2 regions of the Pandoraea morbifera genome follow, and region 1 is predicted to be linked to the other one. Evidence: predicted binding sites of a transcription regulator. Region 1 holds the regulator's gene; the other holds the start of a gene.
What was found. The regulator NrdR, encoded in region 1, represses ribonucleotide reductase genes. The targets are predictions, from matches to a motif close to CACNANATNTNGTG.
Positions count from the first base shown of each region.

Region 2: a site for NrdR is predicted at 1,617-1,630, ahead of PMO31116_RS09605 (ribonucleoside-diphosphate reductase subunit alpha). Genes of this name have one in related genera too.

Region 1 is NZ_CABPSD010000005.1:128,685-132,895, reverse strand. Features, by position in the region: gene PMO31116_RS10405 (hypothetical protein) at 1-278, shown strand, start outside; ZMP/ZTP riboswitch at 541-648, shown strand; gene glyA (serine hydroxymethyltransferase) at 747-1,994, shown strand; gene nrdR (transcriptional regulator NrdR) at 2,013-2,495, shown strand; gene PMO31116_RS10390 (porin) at 2,660-3,724, opposite strand.
Region 2 is NZ_CABPSD010000004.1:319,729-323,939, reverse strand. Features, by position in the region: gene PMO31116_RS09615 (DUF1269 domain-containing protein) at 1-350, shown strand, start outside; gene ampD (1,6-anhydro-N-acetylmuramyl-L-alanine amidase AmpD) at 897-1,496, shown strand; gene PMO31116_RS09605 (ribonucleoside-diphosphate reductase subunit alpha) at 1,870-4,211, shown strand, end outside.

The sequences.
Region 1 (4,211 bases):
GCATCGATGCGGCGACGATACGGCCGTGGGCGGCCGATGTCTGTCAGCTTGCCCGCGAGGCGCAGGCGTTGGCCGCGCATGGGGGCGATATGCGCGATACCGACGCGTTGGTCGAATATGTGATGGCCAGACGCGGCGACGTGCTGAGGCACCTGGGGGGAGAGCCGGTGGCCCGTGCCTGGGCGCGTCTGTACCCGACGCGGGCGGCCGCCATCAGCGCGCAGCAGGCGCTGTTCCTCGCGCTGGCACCCGCAGCGCGCACGACCGGCCTTGCATGACGGCAGGCTTCGGCGACCGGTTCGCCCTCGTTGGTGCCCCGGTCGAATGCCGTGCGGCCTTTGCGACACCATGTCGGCGCTGGCGCCTGACAGTAAGGTTTCCATCATTGGCATGTCTGACGGGGGGGCATTGAAATCGCCTGTCCGTGCGGCACCGCGCCGGCACTGTCGCAGTTGCGCCATGGGGCGTTCGGCAAGGGGGTGGCGCGGGCTTCCGAGCCGGTTGCCTAACGCCGCAAGCTCGCATAAACTATGGACGCCACAAACCCCGCGTGACTGGCGATTAGGGTGCACAGCCTTGTGCGCCCGAGGTGGATCAACCCACCGGGAAGCGCCGGGGTCTTATTTGCCGTTCGCCTGGGCAGCCGTGATGGTTGGTGCTGCCCTGTCTATCGTCTTCCGAAGCACAAAGGAAGGCGCGCTGCACCATCTCCTCCCGGAAAACCTGTTCAATTCAACGGAACTGCCATGTTCGACAAATCGAAATCCACCGTTGCCGCCGTCGATCCCGACGTCTGGGCCGCGATTCAGAAGGAAAACCAGCGTCAGGAAGACCACATCGAGCTGATCGCGTCGGAAAACTACACCAGCCCGGCCGTGATGGAAGCGCAGGGCTCGCAACTGACCAACAAGTATGCGGAAGGTTATCCGGGCAAGCGCTATTACGGTGGTTGCGAGTATGTCGACGTGGTCGAGCAACTGGCGATCGATCGGGTGAAGGCGCTGTTCGGTGCCGAGGCCGCGAACGTGCAGCCGAACTCCGGCTCGCAGGCCAACCAGGGCGTGTACTTCGCCATGCTCAAGCCGGGCGACACGATCATGGGCATGAGCCTCGCCCACGGCGGTCACCTCACGCACGGCTCGCCGGTCAACATGTCGGGCAAGTGGTTCAACGTGGTGAGCTACGGCCTGAACGAGAACGAAGACATCGATTATGACGCTGCCGAGAAACTCGCGCAGCAACACAAGCCGAAGATGATCGTGGCGGGCGCATCGGCCTTCGCCCTGAAGATCGACTTCGAGCGCATGGCCCGCATCGCCAAGTCGGTCGGCGCCTATTTCATGGTCGACATGGCGCACTATGCCGGCCTGATCGCCGCGGGCGTGTACCCGAACCCCGTGCCGCACGCCGATTTCGTGACGACCACCACGCACAAGAGCCTGCGCGGCCCGCGCGGCGGTGTGATCCTGATGAAGGCCGAGTTCGAGAAGGCCATCAATTCGGCGATCTTCCCGGGAATCCAGGGTGGCCCGCTCATGCACGTGATCGCCGGCAAGGCCGTCGCGTTCAAGGAAGCCGCCACGCCGGAATTCAAGGCGTATCAGGAACAAGTCGTGAAGAACGCACGCGTGCTGGCCGAGACGCTGGTCAAGCGTGGCCTGCGCATCGTGTCGGGCAAGACCGAATCGCACGTGATGCTGGTCGACCTGCGCGCCAAGAACATCACCGGAAAGGCTGCCGAAGCCGCGCTGGGTGAAGCGCACATCACCGTCAACAAGAACGCCATTCCGAACGACCCGGAAAAGCCGTTTGTGACGAGTGGCGTGCGTCTGGGCTCGCCGGCCATGACCACGCGCGGCTTCAAGGAAGCCGAAGCCGAGCTGGTCGGCAACCTGATCGCCGACGTGCTGGACAACCCGGAAAACGCCGAAACGCTGGCCACGGTCCGCGCCAAGGTCGCCGAGTTGACCAAGCGCTTCCCGGTCTACGGCTAAGCCGACGGCGTCGCACGCATGCGCTGCCCGTTCTGCCGGCACGACGACACGCAGGTCATCGACTCGCGTGAAGCGGAAGACGGCGCCGCCATTCGGCGGCGCCGGAAATGCCCGTCGTGTGACAAGCGATTCACCACGTACGAGCGTGTCGAACTCGCTATGCCCGCGGTCGTCAAGAAAGACGGCAGCCGGGCCGAGTACGACCGCGCGAAGGTGCGTGCGAGCATGCAACTGGCGATTCGCAAACGCCCCGTGAGTGCCGAAGCGATGGATGCCGCGATTGCGCGCATCGAATACAAGCTGCTGGCCGGCGCGGAGCGCGAAGTGATGAGCCAGCGTATCGGCGAACTCGTCATGCGTGAACTCAAGCGCCTCGACAAGATCGCCTATATCCGCTTCGCATCCGTGTATCGCAGCTTCGAAGACATTGCAGAGTTCCGCGATGTCCTCGAGGAAATCGACAGTACCGACCTCAAGCCCAAGCGCAAGCCGGTGGCGTAGGACCGCGCGAGAGGCCGCGATTCGGTCTGAGCGGGCGATGAAAAACCCGTCGCGCCTGAAAGGGCGTGGCGGGTTTTTTTCATGGTGGAGGGCACCGTGGGCGCGGACGACTGGCGCCGGCGCCCGTTGCCCGGCGACGCGCAGGTCGACAGCGCCGCATGCGCTCAGAACGAGTGCGACACCCCGATGTAGGCGCCGGTCTGGCTCTTGCCTGGCGGCGGGTTGTCGAGCGAGTCGCTCGGAATGGCGGCGACCGAGAAGCTCTGGTTGGCACTGTTCTTCACGTAGGCGACGGTGCCATACAGGAACGTGCGTTTGGACAGGTTGTACGTGGTGCCGAGCTCGAACATTGTCGCGTGTCCGAAACCGCCCGGCACGTTCACGTGGTAGACCGCCGCATTGGCCGCCCATACCGCCGTCGCCTGCCATTTCACCCCGGCCCAGTAGTGATCGGCGCGCGTGGCGAAATCGGGGGCGGGGGCGTCAGGCGCTGACATGTGCGTGTAGCCCAGCGAGATCGTGAAGCGATTCAGGAAGACGTTCGCTCCCGCGAAGTACTCGCGCGAGGTGGCGAACACGTCCGTGAATCGCCCGTTGGTGTCGCGAATTTCGTCATACAACGCGCGCAACTGGAAGCGATCGTGCGTGTAGGTCAACTGCGCGCCCATGCCGCGGCCGCTGTTGAACTGGCCCGCGATATTCGAGAATGCATACTGGCCGGCGATATCGAACCCGTACCAGTTCGGACTCTGGTAATTGACGGTATTGCTCGCTTGCGGCCAGTTGCGTCCGCGCACGAGCGATGCCGACGAGAAAGCCTGCTGCTGGAAGGGATCGAAATCCCAGACGCCATTGCTGATGAACAGGTTGCGGCCGAGCGTGAGCTGACCCCACGAGCGGGAATTGAAGCCGACCAGGGCACGCCGATCGAAGATCGAGCCGGAACCGTTGTTGTTGAAGCCGTTCATCAACTGGAAGCCACCTTCCAGATTGAATACCGCATGCAATCCCTGTCCGAGATCTTCATACCCGCGCAGGCCGAACAGGCTGGTGCCGTAGTCGCCGCCCTGAGCGCTCCAGCGTGACGTCGTGCCGCCGTTGCCGTCCTGCAGGTTGTTCATGAACTGGAAGCCGCCATCGACGCGGCCATAAAGTTGCACGCTCGACTGTGCGTGCGCGAACGAGCCGATGCCGCACAGCAGGCTGGCTGCGATGAGCTTCTTTCTCATGGTCTGTTCCCCAGATTGCGTTTTGCCCCGCACCTTTGTTGCGTGGTTATGCCCGTCGTCGCCTTTCATCGCCCGTTTCGGGGCGAGGCAGGAGAAGCTCGGGAAAGCCTGAATTTTCGTTACGAGTGACGAGAAATCGGCAAGCGGGAACGCCTGGGCAACGGGCGCCGCACGGGAACATGCGGGCGGTTGCGAGTGATGCCGGCACGCTCTGGTCGTCAGAGATCGTTTTCATGGCAGTCCACTGGCGTTAGGCCGTCTTCGGCGTGCTGTCACGCGCCGCTGCAAAGACGCTCGTGTGACACACAGGGGCCGTGCGGCGACCGGAATCGGCTGGCGAGGCGCGCCGGGATGATCGATGTCTTGTACTGCGAGATAACCTTGCGCGCGACGCCCGGATGGCTTCTTTATAGCCGAATTCTCGCGCCTGCAACATCGGGTAAAGGCTTAGTCGCCGGATTGTTGCGTGCCAGCAACCGGAGCGGGC
Region 2 (4,211 bases), on a different contig from region 1:
ATATCGTGCACGGCGCCGAAGCCGGACTCGTGATCGGCGGCTTCTGCGGTCTGGCGGTCGGTGCGGTCGCCGCGTTTTTCCCCATCGTGGGCACACGTCCCCAGTGGGAGTTGATGATCGTGACGGCACCGCTCGGTGCGCTCTTCGGCGCGTGGGTGTCGAGCATGATCGGCGTCTCGGTGCCGAACTCGCGACTCAAGACGTTCCGCGAACCGCTCGAGCGCGGCATGATCCTGCTCATGGTGGATGTGCGCGACAGCCGCGTCGACGAGATTCGCGATATGCTCAAGGCGCATCATCCGGAGGCGCACATGGAAGGGGTCGAGGCCGCGATTCCGGCATTCCCCTGATCGGCTTGCGGTACGAGACAAGCGAGGCAAGCGTATTGACAGTGAACGGCGTCACGCAGCGCAAGAGTGTTACCGGCCGGCAACGGCCCAGGGCGCCGCACCTGTGAGCGGCGCGGGATGGTGCGCGTGTCGTACGACACGAGAGCGACGCCATCCCCGGGCGTGGTCACGCCCATGGAAGCCTCTCGGCCAGGTCGGGCGAGGGGCTTCTTCTTTGTCGGACGTTGCGCGCCGGCGGGCACGGGCACCTGCCGCCGCAGCGCCGGACGTGGATATCTGTCGCGACGAATGCCGATGTGCGGGGACGCCACGCCAGGCATCCGTGCGCGGTGCGACTCGCCGGACGAGCGGCGACATCGGGGGAGGCCGGCCCGGGTTGGCCCGGGCCACGCGCCGACGACGTCACCTCAAGTGGGCTACAATGGCGCCCCTCGCTCTACGGGAGTTCTTGGTGCCCGTCATGCTCCATTCCTCTGCGTCCCATAACGTTTTCCCCCGGTCGCGTGCGCATGCCGTGCGTCGTGCCCCGCTCGCGCGAGGCGCCGTATGAACGCGCCACGCGATCTGCCCGTGCTCACGCTCGACGCCGACGGCTGGATCGTCGAGGCCGAGCGCCTGCCGTCGCCCAACTTCGACATGCGGCCGCCCGGAATGCCGACGGACCTGCTCGTGGTGCACAACATCTCGTTGCCGCCGGGACAGTTCGGTGGTGGCGAGATCGCGGCGTTCTTTCAGAACCGGCTCGATCACGATGCGCATCCGTTCTTCGACGAGATTCGCGGTGTGCACGTCTCGTCGCACTTCCTCGTGAGACGCGATGGTGCGTTGCAGCAGTTCGTGTCGTGCAATGCGCGGGCCTGGCATGCCGGTGCGTCGACGTTCGAAGGACGCACCCGCTGTAACGATTTCTCGATCGGCGTGGAGCTCGAGGGCACCGACGACCTGCCGTTCACCGCGGCGCAGTATGTGACGCTGGCGGCGCTGACGCGCGTCTTGCGTGAGCATTATCCGATTCAAGCCGTGGCCGGACACGCCGATATCGCACCGGGGCGCAAGACGGACCCGGGGCCGCACTTCGAGTGGCGGCGGTTGCGCGAAATGGCGGACCTGGCTCCGGAAACGTTGCCGTTTCGGGCAGCGGATTAACCCGATGACGGGGTAGGTTTTGCTTGACAGGGCGATGCCACGGGCCTTCCCGGGGATCAAATTTTCAGGTTTGCGGAGTGCGTCATCTCCACTATACTTAGTGCCAATTCCGGTGCTGACCACTATATGTAGTGGTTAATGTGAAGTCCGGCACCGGAGGCAGTAACCATCAATACCGTGCTTGTCCCGCGGCGTTTTGTGGGGCGGCGCAGCAGCAAAGCCGTGCAGCGGACACCTTGAACCCTTGGCCGTCCGTCGGTCGTGCGGTGTTCAGCACTTCGCTCCATCGGCGCCCCCAGGGCGTATTTTTGCCGGTCGTGAAACTGGTAGAGACGCGCTAACAGCACCATCTCATTGGAACGGGAGTTTTTACATGCAGACTAACGAAAACCTCACCCGCCCGAACCCGACGCCCGCCGCGACGACCGGCACCGGCCCGGGTGCGTCGGCGCCCCAGACGACGGGTGCCTTCGAGCCGGCGACCAACGCCGACTTCAAAGTGATTCGACGCAACGGCGCGGTGGTGGGTTTCGAGCCGTCGAAGATCGCGATCGCCGTGACCAAGGCGTTCCTGGCCGTGAACGGCGGTCAGGGCGCGGCGTCGGCACGTGTTCGCGAGCTCGTGGAGCAACTGACGCAAAACGTCGTGCGCGCGCTGATGCGCAGCCGCCCGAACGGCGGCACGTTCCACATCGAAGACATTCAGGATCAGGTCGAACTCGCGCTCATGCGCGAAGGCGAGCACAACGTGGCCCGCGCCTACGTGCTGTATCGCGAGAAGCGCGCGCAGGAGCGCGCTCATGCGGTCGAGGCTGCGCCCGAAGCCGCCGCGCCCGACATGCCGGTGCTGCATGTCACCGACAACGGCGTGTCGCGCCCGCTCGACATGGCCGCCCTGCGTGGCGTGGTGCAGGCCGCCTGCGAGAACCTCGGCAATGAAGTCGACGCCGAGCCGATCCTGACCGAGACCATCAAGAACCTGTACGACGGCGTGCCGCTGTCGCAGGTCTACGACTCGGCGATCCTCGCCTCGCGCACGCTCATCGAGAAGGAACCGGCTTACAGCCAGGTCACCGCCCGTATCCTGATGCACACGATCCGCCGCGAGATTCTCGGCGAGGAAGTGCTGCAGGGCGACATGGCCGCGCGTTACATCGACTATTTCCCGCGCTTCATCAAGCAGGGTGTCGAGGCCGAGCTGCTCGACGAGCAACTGCTCTCGTACGATCTGGCCAAGCTGGCCGCCGCGCTCGACGCCAACCGCGACCTGCAATTCAACTACCTCGGCCTGCAGACGCTGTACGACCGTTACTTCCTGCACATCGACGGTCATCGCATTGAAATGCCGCAGGCGTTCTACATGCGTGTGGCCATGGGGCTGGCGCTGAACGAGGTCGAACGCGAAGCGCGTGCGATCGAGTTCTACCAGATCCTGTCGAGCTTCGATTTCATGAGCTCCACGCCGACGCTGTTCAACTCGGGCACGCGCCGCTCGCAGCTCTCGTCGTGCTACCTCACGACCGTCTCGGACGATCTGGAGGGCATTTACGAAGCGCTCAAGGAAAACGCGCTGCTCTCGAAGTTCGCCGGCGGCCTGGGCAACGACTGGACGCAGGTGCGCGCGCTCGGCTCGCACATCAAGGGCACGAACGGCAAGAGCCAGGGCGTGGTGCCGTTCCTGAAGGTGGTCAACGACACGGCCGTCGCCGTGAACCAGGGCGGCAAGCGCAAGGGCGCGGTGTGCGCCTATCTGGAAACGTGGCACCTGGACATCGAGGAATTTCTCGAGCTGCGCAAGAACACCGGCGACGACCGTCGCCGCACGCACGACATGAACACGGCGAACTGGATTCCCGATCTGTTCATGAAGCGTGTGATGGAGGGCGCCGAGTGGACACTGTTCTCGCCGTCGACCTGCCCGGACCTGCACGACAAGTACGGCAAGGCCTTCGAGCAGGCGTACACCGCCTATGAAGAGAAGGCGGCGCGCGGCGAAATCAAGCTGTTCAAGAAGATTCCGGCGCAGGCGCTCTGGCGCAAGATGCTGGGCATGCTGTTCGAGACCGGCCACCCGTGGATCACGTTCAAGGATCCGTGCAACATCCGCTCGCCGCAGCAACACGTGGGCGTGGTGCATTCGTCGAACCTGTGCACGGAAATCACGCTGAACACGAGCGAGACCGAAATCGCCGTGTGCAACCTCGGCTCGGTCAACCTCGTGGCTCACCTGAAGCAGACCGCCAACGGCTACGAGCTCGATCACGAGAAGTTGCAGCGCACCATCCGCGTGGCGATGCGCATGCTCGACAACGTGATCGACATCAACTACTACGCGGTGACGAAGGCGCGCAATTCGAATCTGCATCACCGTCCGGTGGGCATGGGCATCATGGGCTTCCAGGACTGCCTGCACCTGCTGCGTACGCCGTATGCGTCCAACGCTGCCGTCGAGTTCGCCGATCGTTCGATGGAAGCCGTGTGCTACTACGCCTACTGGGCGTCGACCGAGCTGGCCAAGGAGCGCGGTCAGTATTCGTCGTACAAGGGTTCGCTGTGGGATCGCGGCATCCTGCCGCAAGACTCGCTCAAGCTGCTGGCCGAAGAGCGCGGCGGCTACGTCGACGTCGACCTGTCGAGCTCGCTCGACTGGGACAGCCTGCGCAAGCACATCGCCGCGCACGGCATGCGCAACTCGAACTGCGTGGCCATTGCGCC